DNA from 3 places in the Pseudomonas sp. PvP027 genome. Region 1 is predicted to be linked to each of the others. Evidence: predicted binding sites of a transcription regulator. Region 1 holds the regulator's gene; each other region holds the start of a gene.
The links. Region 1 encodes sigma-54, which starts transcription at its own class of promoters, with help from an activator protein. Its sites were predicted from a motif close to ANTGGCATNNANNTTGCTNT; they were not measured.

Region 2: the regulator sigma-54 is predicted to act here: its motif matches at 3,598-3,617, upstream of JOE33_RS10160 (pilin).
Region 3: the regulator sigma-54 is predicted to act here: its motif matches at 2,838-2,857, upstream of JOE33_RS22310 (flagellar basal body rod protein FlgF).

The regions. Positions count from the first base shown of each region.
Region 1 covers NZ_JAFIBK010000001.1:4,361,631-4,366,445, forward strand. The annotation lists gene rapZ (RNase adapter RapZ) at 1-255, opposite strand, end outside; gene ptsN (PTS IIA-like nitrogen regulatory protein PtsN) at 258-722, opposite strand; gene raiA (ribosome-associated translation inhibitor RaiA) at 734-1,042, opposite strand; gene JOE33_RS18860 (RNA polymerase factor sigma-54) at 1,118-2,611, opposite strand; gene lptB (LPS export ABC transporter ATP-binding protein) at 2,794-3,519, opposite strand; gene lptA (lipopolysaccharide transport periplasmic protein LptA) at 3,520-4,068, opposite strand; gene lptC (LPS export ABC transporter periplasmic protein LptC) at 4,055-4,627, opposite strand; gene JOE33_RS18880 (HAD family hydrolase) at 4,636-4,815, opposite strand, start outside.
Region 2 covers NZ_JAFIBK010000001.1:2,426,702-2,431,516, reverse strand. The annotation lists gene JOE33_RS10175 (A24 family peptidase) at 1-520, opposite strand, end outside; gene JOE33_RS10170 (type II secretion system F family protein) at 522-1,739, opposite strand; gene pilB (type IV-A pilus assembly ATPase PilB) at 1,742-3,436, opposite strand; gene JOE33_RS10160 (pilin) at 3,662-4,051, shown strand; gene JOE33_RS10155 (O-antigen ligase family protein) at 4,246-4,815, shown strand, end outside.
Region 3 covers NZ_JAFIBK010000001.1:5,119,344-5,124,158, reverse strand. The annotation lists gene JOE33_RS22325 (flagellar basal body P-ring protein FlgI) at 1-398, opposite strand, end outside; gene flgH (flagellar basal body L-ring protein FlgH) at 412-1,125, opposite strand; gene flgG (flagellar basal-body rod protein FlgG) at 1,210-1,998, opposite strand; gene JOE33_RS22310 (flagellar basal body rod protein FlgF) at 2,045-2,785, opposite strand; gene JOE33_RS22305 (hypothetical protein) at 3,069-3,251, shown strand; gene flgE (flagellar hook protein FlgE) at 3,311-4,648, opposite strand; gene flgD (flagellar hook assembly protein FlgD) at 4,674-4,815, opposite strand, start outside.

The sequences.
Region 1 (4,815 bases):
GCACTGGATATTGCGTGAGCGCACTTCATCGAGCATCTGCGGAAAACGGGTCAGATGGCTTGGCAGGTTGCGGGCATCTATCGAAACCGCCAGCAAGGGTTCGGCGAGTTCGGTGTTGATCAGTGCGCGTTCGGCCAGTTCCGGCAGCAGACCGGCAGGAAGGTTGTCGACACAATAGAAGCCGTTGTCTTCCAGTACATCCAGCGCGGTGCTTTTGCCCGAACCGGAGCGGCCGCTGACGATGATCATGCGCATTGTCAAGGACCTTTTTGTGCGTCCAGCACCACGTTATACAGCGCTTCATCGCTTGCCGCGTTGCGCAGGCTCTTGCGCACGTCGGCCTTGTCGAGCATTCCGGCAATCTGGCTAAGCAGCTCCAGGTGATCGTCGGTCGCCTTCTGCGGGACCAGCAAGACAAACAGCAAGTCTACGGGCGCGCCGTCGATGGCGTCAAAATCTACCGGGGCATCAAGGTGAATCACGGCACTGACAGGCTCGCCACAGGAGGCCAGGCGGCAGTGAGGAATGGCGATGCCGTTGCCGAAACCGGTCGATCCCAGTTTTTCACGGGCAATCAGGCTTTCGAACACAGTGCCCGATTCCATTCCCGGCACTTCGCGGCCGATCAGGTTGGCAATCTGTTCAAGTACACGTTTCTTGCTGCCGCCCGGCATGTTCACGAGTGAACGGCCGGGGGTCAGGATATTTTCAAATCGGATCATTTAAATGGGCGTTAGCGAGCGGCCGCACCTTTGAGGATGCTTTGCTGCTTTTCCTTATGCTTGAGCAATTGTCTGTCTAGCTTGTCAGTGAGCAGGTCGATGGCAGCGTACATGTCATCATGTTCAGCATTGGCAACGACCTCTCCACCATGGATGTGCAACGTGGCTTCGATCTTCTGCTTGAGCTTTTCGACCGTCATCGTGACCTGCACGTTGGTAATCTTGTCAAAATGCCCCTCGAGCTTCTTGAGCTTGAGCTCAACGTATTCACGAAGGGGTTTGGTCACTTCCAGTTGGTGTCCACTGATGTTGACTTGCATACAGCTTTCTCCTTTGCCAGTGCATAAAGAGGCAGGCATGGCGCCTGCCACTGGAACGCTGTGGCTCGGCCTGCATCACATCAGTCGCTTACGCTCACTGGAAGGGGCGATCCCGAGAGACTCACGGTACTTGGCGACTGTGCGACGGGCTACTTGAATGCCTTGTGCCTCCAGTAAACCAGCGATCTTGCTATCACTCAACGGCTTTTTCTGATTTTCCGCCGCAACCAGTTTTTTGATGATTGCACGGATTGCCGTGGACGAGCATTCACCGCCCTCGGAGGTGCTCACATGGCTTGAGAAGAAGTATTTCAGCTCGTAAATGCCGCGTGGGGTGTGCATGAATTTCTGGGTGGTTACGCGCGAGATGGTCGACTCGTGCATGCCCACTGCCTCGGCAATGTCGTGCAGGACGAGCGGCTTCATGGCCTCGTCGCCGTACTCGAGAAAACCGCGCTGATGTTCGACGATTTGCGTGGCGACCTTCATCAGTGTTTCGTTGCGGCTTTGCAGGCTCTTGATGAACCAGCGCGCTTCCTGCAACTGATTGCGCATGAAGGTGTTGTCCGCGCTGGTGTCGGCGCGCCGCACGAAGCCCGCGTATTGCGGGTTGACGCGCAGGCGCGGTACTGATTCCTGATTGAGCTCGACCAGCCAGCGTTCGTTGTCCTTGCGCACGATCACGTCCGGAATGACGTATTCGGCTTCGGTGGATTCGATCTGCGAGCCTGGACGCGGGTTGAGGCTCTGGACCAGTTCGATGACCTGGCGCAGCTCGTCTTCCTTGAGCTTCATGCGTCGCATCAGCTGGCCGTAGTCGCGGCTTCCAAGCAGATCGATGTAGTCGCTGACCAGACGTTGTGCTTCTGTCAGCCAAGGCGTCTTCGCTGGCAGCTGGCGCAGTTGCAGCAGCAGGCATTCGCTCAGGTTGCGTGCGCCGATGCCGGCAGGTTCAAACTGCTGGATGCGGTGCAGTACGGCTTCGATCTCGTCGAGTTCGATGTCCAGTTCGGGGTCGAACGACTCGAGAATCTCCTCAAGCGTCTCGTCGAGGTAGCCCTGGTTGTTGATGCAGTCGATCAGCGTGACCGCCACCAGGCGGTCCTTGTCGGACATCGGCGCAACATTCAGTTGCCACAGCAGGTGACTTTGCAGGCTTTCGCCGGCAGAAGTGCGTGTGGTGAAGTCCCACTCGTCGTCATCATTGCTTGGCAGGCTGCTGGCGCTGGTCTGGTAGATGTCTTCCCATGCGGTATCGACGGGCAGCTCGTTGGGAATGCGTTCGTTCCATTCGCCTTCTTCAAGGTTGTCCACGGTAGGCGCGGATTCCTGATAGGTCGGTTCCTGAACGTCGGGGTTGGGCTTTTGTTCGATGTTGTCGGCAAGCGGGTCGGAGTTGTCGAAGTCGTCGCCTTCTTCCTGCCGCTCAAGCATAGGGTTTGACTCCAGCGCTTCCTGGATCTCCTGCTGGAGATCCAGAGTTGAAAGCTGAAGTAAGCGGATTGCCTGTTGCAGCTGCGGTGTCATCGTCAGCTGCTGGCCCATTCTCAAGACTAGCGATGGTTTCATGGCAGGGGCTAAACACCTTATTCGCCGGCGCGCATGCGCCATCTACTACAGGCGCCGTGGCGCCAACTTAAGCAAATTATATGCCTGAAACCTGTGCGTTTGCCTAGAGTGATATGACAAATAAAATGTTGTCAATACACTGCGTAGGCATCAATCGGCTGCGAAGCGCAAAGGGCAGTCGATTAAAGGCGGAACTCGTGGCCGAGATAGACTTCTTTCACCAACTGGTTCGCCAGAATGGTCTCTGAGTCGCCTTCCGCAATCAGCTGCCCATCGTTGACGATGTAGGCCGTCTCGCAGATATCCAGCGTTTCCCGGACGTTGTGGTCGGTGATCAGTACACCGATACCCTTGGCCTTGAGGTGGTGAATGATCTGCTTGATGTCACCTACCGAAATAGGGTCGACACCTGCGAACGGTTCATCCAGCAGGATGAATTTCGGCGCGGTGGCCAGGGCGCGAGCGATTTCCACGCGGCGACGTTCACCACCCGACAGGCTCATGCCCAGGTTGTCGCGGATGTGGGTGATGTGGAACTCCTGCAGGAGGCTTTCCAGCTCCTTGCGGCGTGCGCCGGCATCGAGCTCCTTGCGGGTCTCGAGAATCGCCATGATGTTGTCGGATACCGACAGCTTGCGGAAGATCGAGGCTTCCTGAGGCAGGTAGCCGATACCCGCACGGGCGCGACCGTGCATGGGTTGGTGGCTGACATCCAGATCGTCAATCAGCACGCGACCCTGATCGGCCTGGACCAGGCCGACGATCATGTAGAAGCAGGTGGTTTTGCCGGCGCCGTTCGGGCCCAGCAGGCCGACGATCTGGCCGCTGTCGATGGAGATGCTCACATCGCGCACGACCTGCCGGCTTTTGTAGCTTTTAGCCAGATGCTGGGCTTTGAGCGTCGCCATTTACTGGGCCTTCTGAGGTTGATCGGTTTTCTTTTTCGGCTGGATGACCATGTCGATACGCGGACGTGGTGTGGTCACCTTGGCACCGCCATTGGCACGACCGGCGCTGACGACCTGTCTGACCGTGTCGTAGACGATTTTCTCGCCTTCCGAGGTGTTGCCGTCATTGATGACCTTGGCCTTGTCGATCAGGACGATACGGTCCTGTCCGGCGTAATACTGGATGGTGACGGCATAGGCCTGCACGATCGGTTTGTCCACGGCAGGCTTCTGCTCGTAGTAGGCCAGATTGCCGACGGAGGTAAATACATCGACTTCGCCCTGGGCATTACGAGTAATCGTCACGGTGTTGCCCGTGATTTTCATCGAACCCTGAGTGATGATGACATTGCCCTTGTAAGTCGCCACGCCTTTCTTGTCATCGAGCTGAGCATCGTCAGACTGGATGTGGATAGGCTGATCTCGGTCGGTTGGCAGGGACCAGGCGCTCGCGCTTCCCAGTGCTGCGCCCAGGCCGAGCAATAAAGGAAGAGTTTTAACGAGCCTCATACTGTCCTCTTACGTTGGACAGCAGGTCCATCCTGCTGTCTTTCAAATACGCTTTCATTCCCTTGGCCGTGGTCACACCGCCCGCGCCGTCGATTCTAACGTCTTGGTCGGTCTGCGCATATTGCTTCTGAGGGAATACGGTCATGCGACTACTGGTGATAATAGTCGTACGTTGTTTTTCATCGGTACGTTCGACGCGAACCGAATCGATCAGCTCGACCTGGTCGCCGCCGGACGAAACCTCGCCTTTCTTGCTCTGCACGTGCCAGGGAAACTCGCCGCCGCGGTACATATGCAGGTCGGGCGTGGTCAACAGGGTCACGTCAGTGGCTTTCACATGCTCAACCTTGTCGGAGGTCATGTCGTACTGAAGTTTGCCGTCGGGCAGGTACTGAACGCTGTGGGCGTTGATTGCATAGTAGTCGATGACAGTGTCGTCGACCGTCGAGACCGGTTGATCCATAAAGCTTTCCGGGCTGATGTTCCAGTAGCCGACCGCTGCCAGCAGCAGCGCCAGTACCCCGAGAAGCAGGAACTTGCGAATTTTTTTAGTGAACATAATGGCTTCTATAAATAGGCGGAGTGAGCCGCTTCAAGGTTGCCTTGCGCACTCAGAATCAGTTCGCAGAATTCGCGCGCCGCGCCTTCGCCGCCTCGCGCCCTGGTTATCCCGTGTGCATGCTCGCGTACAAAACCGGCCGCATTGGCCACTGCCATGCCCAGGCCGACGCGTCTGATGACGGGCAA
Region 2 (4,815 bases), 1.9 Mb from region 1:
CGAAAGCGTTGACGATCAGGCCCAGCCACAGCAGTGGCAGCACCAAAGAATCAGGGAGCAACTGGTGATCGGCATCGATCAGACTCATCGCCAGCAGCCCCCAACTCAGTACCAGCATCGCCGCCGCCTGCCAGCCGAAACCGAAATGCCACGCCACGTAGGCCGACAACACTGCGTAGGTCAGCTCGACCAGCGGGTAGCGTTTGCTGATCGGCGCTTTGCACTGCGAACATTTACCGCGCAGCAGCAGATAGCTGATGACCGGCAGGTTCTCCCACGGGCGGATTTTGTGTGCGCAATGCGGGCAGCTCGAACGGGGGCGGTTTAGGTTGAACACGGGTTGATCGGGTTCGGCGGGCAGGCCGAGCAGTTCTCGGGATTGGGCTTTCCAGTCGCGCTCCATCATTATCGGGAGGCGGTAGACGACCACGTTGAGGAAACTTCCGATGATCAGGCCGAGAATGCAGCAGGTGGTGACGAAGGCCAGGGGGGAGCTGGCCAGGAAATCGAGGAGGGGCATGTCAGACGACGCTTCCAAGTTTGAAGATGGGGAGGTACATGGCAATCACAAGGCCGCCGACGATAACACCCAGCACCGCCATGATCATCGGTTCCATGAGGCTGGTCATGTTGTCGACCATATTGTCGACCTCTTCTTCATAGTAAGTCGCGACTTTATCGAGCATGGCGTCAAGCGCACCGGACTCTTCCCCGATTGCTGTCATTTGTATCGCCAGACTTGGAAATACACCTGTTGATCTCATCGAGAAATTCAGCTGCATGCCAGTAGAGACATCCTGTTTGACTTGATTGACCGCGTTTCTGAATACAACGTTACCGGTGGCTCCGGCGACCGAATCCAGAGCCTCGACCAGCGGGACGCCTGCTGCAAAGGTCGTCGCGAGTGTCCGTGCATAGCGCGCGACGGACGATTTGAAAATGAGGGGGCCGATAATGGGGACTTTCAGAAGAAAGCGGTCGATACTATCGCGAAAGTTTTGAGACCGTTTGTAGGCGCGCTTAAACATGAAAAAGCTGATAAAAAACAATATAACTATTGCCAGCCACCACTGCTGAACGACTTCCGAAAGCGCGATGACCATCAATGTGAACGCTGGCAATTCCGCGTTAAACCCTGCAAACACAGACTGGAACTGCGGCACGACCTTGATCAACAAAATACCTGATACGATAAACGCGACAATTAATACGGCGGTAGGATAAGTCATCGCCTTCTTGATTTTGGCCTTTAGCCTTTCTGTCTTTTCCTTGTAGCTCGCCACGCGGTCCAGCAAACTTTCGAGCGCCCCGGCCTGCTCTCCGGCATCGACCAGGTTGCAAAACAGATCATCGAAGTATTCCGGTTTCTGTCGCAGCGCAGTCGCAAAGCTGTTCCCTGCTGAGACCTCCTGCTTTAGTGAGCCGACAAGCGCACGCATGTTCGGGTTTTCTGCGCCCTCGGCAATGATGTCAAATGACTGCAGAAGCGGCACGCCAGCCTTCATCATGGTTGCCATCTGCCGAGAAAAGAATGCAATGTCCAGCGGCTTGATCTTCTTGCCTTTGCCAAAGATCGATACGGGCTTTTTACGTACCTTGGTGAAATTGATACCTTGCTTGCGCAACTGCGCCTTCACAAGCGCAAGATTGTGCCCGTTCACTTCACCACTGAGTTTGCCGCCTTTTTTGTCTACACCTTCCCATGTGTAAACACTGACTTTAACTGCCTTGCTGGCCATGCTTAATCCTTGGTCACGCGGTTGACTTCTTCAAGGCTGGTAATGCCTTGCATGGCCTTCGACAGGCCGGAGGTCCTCAAGTCATTGAAGCCGTCCTTGCGCATCTGCCTGGAAATCTCCAGCGAATTGCCTTCTTCCATGATGATACGTTCCAACTCAGGGGTTTTCTTCACCACTTCATAAATACCGACCCGGCCCCTGTAACCGCCGTTGCAATGTTCACAACCTACTGGGCCATAGATTTTGAACGTGCCGATCTTCTCTTCCGGAAAGCCCTCCTGGATGAGCGTTTCCCGGGGTATATCGAGTTCTTTCTTGCAATGGCTACAGAGCTTGCGCGCCAGCCGCTGGGCAATGATGAGGTTGATGGCTGTAGCGATGTTGAAGGCTGCGACACCCATATGATGCAAGCGCGTCAGGGTTTCTGCAGCACTATTAGTGTGCAGGGTAGATAACACCATGTGACCGGTCTGCGAGGCTTTAATGGCGATTTCGGCAGTTTCCAGGTCTCGTATCTCGCCGACCATGATTACGTCGGGATCTTGACGCAGGAATGCGCGCAGTGCCTGAGAAAAGTCCAGTCCCTGACGCGGATTGACATTGACCTGATTAATACCTTCCAGGTTGATTTCCACCGGGTCTTCAGCTGTAGAGATGTTGATGTCCACAGTATTGAGGATATTCAGGCCGGTATACAGGGAAACAGTCTTGCCGGACCCCGTCGGGCCGGTCACTAGAATCATGCCTTGTGGTTGTTTCAGCGCCTCTAGATACAGTGCTTTCTGTTCCGGCTCGTAGCCCAGCGCATCAATGCCCATCTGCGCACTGGTCGGGTCGAGAATCCGCATCACGATCTTCTCGCCCCACAGTGTTGGCAGCGTATTCATACGGAAGTCGATCGCTTTGTTTTTGGATACGCGCAGCTTGACCCTGCCGTCCTGCGGTTTGCGCCGCTCAGAGATATCGAGGCTGGCCATGACTTTCAGGCGCGCAGCAATTCGGTTGGCCAGATGGATCGGTGGTCTGGCCACTTCATGCAAAATACCGTCGGTGCGCAGGCGCACGCGAAAGATCTTTTCGTAAGGTTCAAAATGCAGGTCGGATGAGCCCAGCCGTATGGCATCCATCAGCATCTTGTTGACGAAGCGCACGACAGGAGCATCGTCGGCGTCACTCTGAGTTGCCAGTGAAGTTTCCTTGTCACTGGCAGGCTCGATGTCCAAGCCCAAATCAATGTCTGCCAACTCGCCAAGGCCGCTTTCAGTGTCAAAAAAACGGTCTATGGCAATGGTCAGCTTGTCGTCTTCAACCAGAATCGCTTCAGTGTTCAGGCCGGTGCTGAACTGAATATCAGTCACTGCCTGATGGTTAGTCGGGTCTGATATGGCGATGAACAGCTTGTTGCCGCGTCGCCAGAGGGGGAGAGCGTGATGCTGTCGAACCAGCTTTTCACTGACCAGCCCTTTAGGCTGACTTTCCTTGTCCAGGCTGGCGAGGTCCATGAATGGCACGCCAAACTGATCGGAAGCCATTTCTGCCAGCGTCAGGCTTTTGACCAGTTTGTTCTGAACCAGATAGCTGACCAACGAAATCTTGTCACGACGCGCCTGTTGATACGCTTGCTGCGCAACAGGTTCAGTAAGGAGCTCGGCCAGGACCAATTGTTTGGCCAAACCGGTGAGGACAGCATCAGTCATATAACCACCAGACACAGACAGTGTGAGGGTTATAGCTTAGTCGGGCGATGCTGCCAATTGGCAGCGAGGCATATGACAAAAATTGTCAGTTTCTGCTGGTTTCTGATACTGCCCCGTTGTCAATGTCAGGGCACAAAGCAGTGAGTAGCGACTTACCCAGTATTGGCACGGGCTATGCTTGCCCAGAGTCAAGGCACTACCTTATTGACGCCTGGAGAAGTACGCATGCAAACACAAAAAGGTTTCACGTTGATCGAGCTGATGATCGTTGTTGCGATCATCGGGATTTTGGCTGCAGTGGCCATTCCTTCCTATCAAAACTATACCTTGCGCGCGCAGGCTTCTGCTCTGCTTGCTGGCTTGGATTCAGCTAAATTGGCTGTTTCAGAAAACTGGTCGAACGGCTCAAGTGGTGCTGCTCTTTGCGGTACCGGAACTACTCTTATCTCAGGTTGCACAGGTAGCGGTCTTCTGACAGCTACTAAGGGCGCAGTCACGGTCAGACTTCAGCCCACTCCGCCAGACGTGGCTACCGTAGGCGCTAGTATTACTTGGTCATGTACCGTCGTTCCGGTAAACGCTAATATCAGTGCCTGTACTGGAGCAGCCTCCTAAGTAATTTATGTTGAAGAGGACGCTCTTGCGTCCTCTTTTTATGATGAAGAGAGGATAAGTTGTTTTTCAAGGCTAAAAATTCAGGGTTTTTTTTATCCGTTTGCTGTGCGCTACTCATCGTTGTGTGTATACCAGATAATTCTAGTCACGACACTCAGCGCCTCACGCAGTTTTTTATCGGTTCGTTATCTGTTTTGATCTTGTTTTTATTTTTTTCTAGCCGTTCAACCGCTTTGTTGTTTGATTCTCCTACTAAGGTTGTTTTTTTTCTCGTGCTGTCTGGAGGATTGCTTTCCAGTTTTGCGGCTCGCCAGCCTCTGTGGGCTCTGACTGAACTATCAGTCTTATTACTTTCCTGTGCCATTGCGACTGCAATCTCCCTGCAAAGGCGGCTTCATGGTGACCAGATGGATCGTGCCTTTATAGGCTTTGTCATCCTCATCTGCTCTGTCAAAACGATCCAGTTTATCTCCAACTCTACAGCGGCATTTCTTGGCTCGGCAGGTATCCTGGACACCGACCTACTACTCGACGGCTTTTCCAACAAGCGTTTCTATGGTCAATTCCAGACCTTCACTTTGCCCTTACTGGTGCTGCCACTACTACTGACCTGTACGCGGCGCTCGATCAAAATTGGTTTGTTCTGTCTGACCAGTCTCTGGTGGATGATCGCGATCAGTGGAGGAACTCGTGGTACATGGCTGGGCATGGCCGCCGCAGTTGCAGTTATGTTCTGCCTCGGACTTGCCGGACGCCGTTGGGCC
Region 3 (4,815 bases), 760 kb from region 1:
ACACCTTTCATCGGTGTCATCAACAGCGCACCGCCGCGCAGGCTCTTGGAGTTACCGATCGAGGAAACGGTGATATCGACGGTCTGGCCCGGCTTGGCGAAGGCAGGCAGATCCGCGTAAACAGCGACCGCCGCAACGTTTTTCAACTGCACGGTGCCGGAGCCGGCAGGAACCTTGATGCCGAACTGCGACAACATGTTGTTGAAGGTCTGCAGGGTGAACGGGGTCTGGGTGGTCTGGTCACCTGTACCATTGAGACCCACGACCAGACCGTAGCCGATCAGCTGGTTGGCCCGTACGCCGGAGATGCTCGCGATGTCCTTCAGACGCTCGGCGTGAACGCCGAACGCTGTGGACAACAACAAGGTCGCCGCTATCAGTTGTTTGAGCTTGATCATGTCTATCCCGCTATCAGAAAGGGAACAACGGGCTGAGGAAGAACCGGTCGAACCAGCCTGGCTGGCTGGTATCGGCAAAGGCTCCGGTCCCCGAATAGGTAATACGTGCATCAGCGATACGGGTGGACGACACGGTGTTGTCGGTCGCGATGTCGTCAGCCCTGACCAGGCCGGCAATCCGCACCAGTTCATCACCGGTATTGAGGGTCATCCACTTCTCGCCACGCACCGCCAGAATGCCGTTGGGCAGCACATCCGCAACCGTCACGGTGACCGAACCGGTCAGGCTGTTGCTCTGTGCGGCCTTGCCATCACCCTTGGTGGACCGCGCGCCGTTGTAACCGGCGTTGAGGCTCAGGTCGTTGCCGCCGATCGGGTTATTGGTGGTCAAACCCGAACCGAACAGCGAGGTCAGACCAATGCTGTTGGTGCTGTCCTTGGACATTGCCGAAGTGGCTGCCTTGCTCGCCGCCATACGCTCGGAAAGCGTGATGGTGATGATGTCGCCGATACGGAAGGCCTTGCGGTCGCCGTACAGGTTCTGCTCGAAGCCGGCCTGATAGATGGCGCCATTGTTGGCAGCCGCCGACATGGGCGTACGCGGCAACACCGGAGCGTAATAAGGGTCATTGGGCTTGGCCGTCGGCGCAACACAGCCGGACAGCAAGGTGATCCCGCACAATGAAGCGATCAACACTGAAAAACGCGGAACACTAAGGCGGTTCATGACACTTGAAACCTCGCGGTGTAACAGGCGCTTATCAGGCGCCCCATCGGATTGAGCGGTTCTACGAGCAGCGACATCAAGGACTTACAGGTTCTGAGTCAGGTTTTGCAGCATCTGGTCAGCGGTCGAGATCACTTTGGAGTTCATCTCGTAGGCGCGCTGAGTGGTGATCATGTTGACCAGTTCCTCAACGGTGCTGACGTTGGAGTTTTCCAGGGTGTTCTGCAGGGTCGGGCCCAGGCCGTTGAGGCCAGGGGTGCCGATCTGCGGCGCGCCGCTCGAACCGGTTTCCAGGTACAGGTTGCCGCCGATGGCCTGCAAGCCGGCCGGGTTGATGAAGTCGGCGGTCTGGATGTTGCCGATGATCTGCGGTGTCGCAGTGGCACCTGCCAGTGTGACGGACACAGTACCGTCCTGACCGACCGTGAAGGTCTGGGCATTCTGCGGAACGACAATCGCAGGCTCGAGGGCGTAACCGTTGGCCGTCACGATCTGGCCGTTGGCGTCGAGGTGGAACGTACCGTCACGGCTGTAGGCAACGGTGCCGTCCGGCTGGGTCACCTGAAAGAAACCGCGACCGTTGACCGCCAGGTCCAGCGGGTTGTTAGTGGTCTGCAGGCTACCGGCAGTGAAGTTCTTCTGCGTACCGACAATGCGCACACCGGTACCCAGCTGCAGGCCGGAAGGCAGTTCGCTATCCTGAGTGGACTGGGCACCCGGCTGGCGTTTGATCTGGTACAACAGGTCCTGGAACTCGGCACGGTCACTTTTGAAACCGGTGGTCGAGACGTTCGCCAGGTTGTTGGAGATGGTGGTCAGGTTGGTGTCCTGAGCGGCAAGACCGGTTTTGGCGACGTATAGTGCAGGAAGCATGTGTGTTCTCCTCGAGCGCCGGTTTGTCGGCGCAAGCTGTCATTGATTAGCCAATTTGCAAGACGCGAGCCATAGACTGATCGTCTTCTTCGGCGGTCTTCATCATCTTGACGTGCAATTCGAATTGACGGGACAAGGCCAGTACCGAAGTCATTTCCTCGACCGCATTGACGTTGCTCGCCTGCAGAAAGCCGGACTCGACCTGAACGGTGGCATCTGCGTCGGCAGGCCTGCCGGTCTTGGTGTGGATCAGGCCGTCAGGGCCCTTCTCCATGGTCTTCAGGTCAGGCTTGACCAGCTTGATACGGTCGACCTGTGCCATCACCTGCGGACTCTCGCCCAGCGAACGAATGCTGATCGTGCCGTCGGCGCCGATCTCGATCTGCTGCTGAGGCGGCACGGCAATCGGACCGCCGTTGCCCATAACCGGCAAACCGCTGCCGTCGCGCAATACGCCGAGAGCATCGATGTTCATGCCGGAACTGCGGGTATAGGCTTCACCGCCGTCGGGCGTCTGCACTGCGATCCAGCCATCACCCTTGACGGCGATGTCCAGTTCACGACCGGTCTGCACCATGGCACCGGCGGAAAAGTCGGTCCCCGGACGCTCACTCATGGCGTAGGCGCGCGATGGCATGACCTCGCCAAACACCGGCATCGAGCGGGCCTGTTCAAGGTCACGCATGAAACCGTTGGTCGAGACGTTTGCCAGGTTGTTGGCATGAGCCTTTTGCGCGATCGCGTTTTCGGATGCACCGCTCATTGCGACGTAAAGCAACTTGTCCACAGTCTTCCTCCTCCGACAGACGCTTGCCGCCTGTAGCTGTTCTGAAAGGGTTAAAGCAATTTTTGAACCAACTTATCAGGCTCGATACAAATGCTTGATTAGCCAGCAAAAACAGGCACCGGTCGCCTGCCTCTCGGCAAAGTGCCAGCCAATAGCGGCGGCGGACTGCCGCCCACCTCACGCCAAACCTCGCGCAACGCCAAAAAAACTTCGCAGGTACGCGCAGACAGCCTGATCGACAGTGATAATCTGACCGACATCACAGCTCTCATCGGGAACCGCCATGTCTTTTCGCGTGTGCATTGTCGGCATCGCGGCAGCCAGCCTCGCCCTGCTCGCCCAGGCCGCTCCCGCGCATTACTACAAATGGCAGGGCGACAGTCGGATCGTTTGTGCCCAGACCAGTCCCGGCCCGGGCTGGAAACGCTTGAAAGGTCACTTCATCAAGGCCGACTGCTCGATTTGATCACTCACAAAAAAGCCCCTGTTTCAGGGGCTTTTTTACCATTTGACCAGCGACGCTTATTACGTCATCTGAATAGTGGTCTGCATGATGGTGCTCTGCGTAGAGATGGTCTTGGCGTTAGCCTGATAGTTGCTTTGCGCCTTGATCAGGTTGACCAGCTCAAGCGTCAGATCGACGTTGGATTCTTCCAGCGCCTGACCGGTGACATAACCCAGAGTCCCCGACTGCGGAGCGCCAGTGCCCGGGATGCCCGAAGAGAAGGTTTCGCGCCAGTTGGTCCCGCCAGCAGGCGCAAGGCCTTGCACGTTGGCAAAGGACGTCAGGGAAACCTGGCCGATGACCTTGGACTGACCATTGGTGTAAGACGCGAACAGTTTACCGGAGGCATCTACGCTCATGTCCTTGATCTGACCTGCCGCGTAGCCATTCTGCGCCTGCGCCGAACGGCCTGTTGCCGAAGCGGTCTGCGTCGAAGCCGTCATGTCCAGCTGGATACCCGAAGCAACACCCGCAGCGCCGTTGGGACCCCAGGTGGCCGAATTACCCGTACCGGTCTGAATAGCCGGTACCCAGTTGGTCACCTTGAAAGTGCCGTCGGCGTTGACCGCCACGTTAGCGCTTGGCGAAGGTGAAGTCGGCGTGGTGCCGGTATTGATGATCAGCGACCCAGAAGAGTCGAACGTCAGATTGTTTGCATCAGGCACCGTGCTGGCCGGATTACTGATATTACGCCCGTCAATCAGCGAGTACATGGTCCAGCTATTCGTACCATTCTTGGCAAAATAGCTTTCCATCCTGTGCTCGTTGCCTTGTGAGTCAAAGACGGTGGTGCTGTAAGTATCGTTGTAGGTTTTGGAATTGGTGGCATCAAACGGAGTGACCGTCGGAATGGCCGATGTCGAGTTGAGGTTGGCAGTGTTGGTAATCATGCTGGTCGGACTTGCCAGCTGGTTGGAGCTGTCCACTCGCAGATCACCGGAAGAGCCGACCATGACCGTGCCGTTTGCATCAACGTTATAACCCTGAAGGTTCATGCCCGAACTGTTGACGACGTAGCCGTCCTTGTCAGTATGGAAGGCGCCTGCACGGGTATACAACGAATCACCCTTGTTGCTGAGCATGAAGAAACCATTGCCATTGATGGCCAGGTCAAGTGAATTGCCTGTGCCGGTGGTCAGGCTGCCTTGGGAAAACTGCTGAGAAACAGCGGCCGTGGTAACACCGCTGCCGACACTTGTGCCGCCCGACGTGCCGCGAATCGATTGTGCGTACTGGTCAGCGAATTCGATGCGCGAACTTTTGAATCCAGTGGTCGCCACGTTGGCAATGTTGTTGCCGGTAACGTCGAGACTTTTGTTTGCAGCATAGAGCCCACTAAGGCCGATATTGAAAGACATGTTTCACTCCTGCGCCGTAGCGGCTCTACAATCCGATGGTTTGAACTTTGGACAGGGCAACACTGCCGCTGGCCAGGTTAAGCATTGTTTCCGCGCCATTGACACCCAGCGTGACGCTGTTGACCGTGGCGGGCAGGTAAGTCGCAAACTGGGTGTTCTTGCCGTCA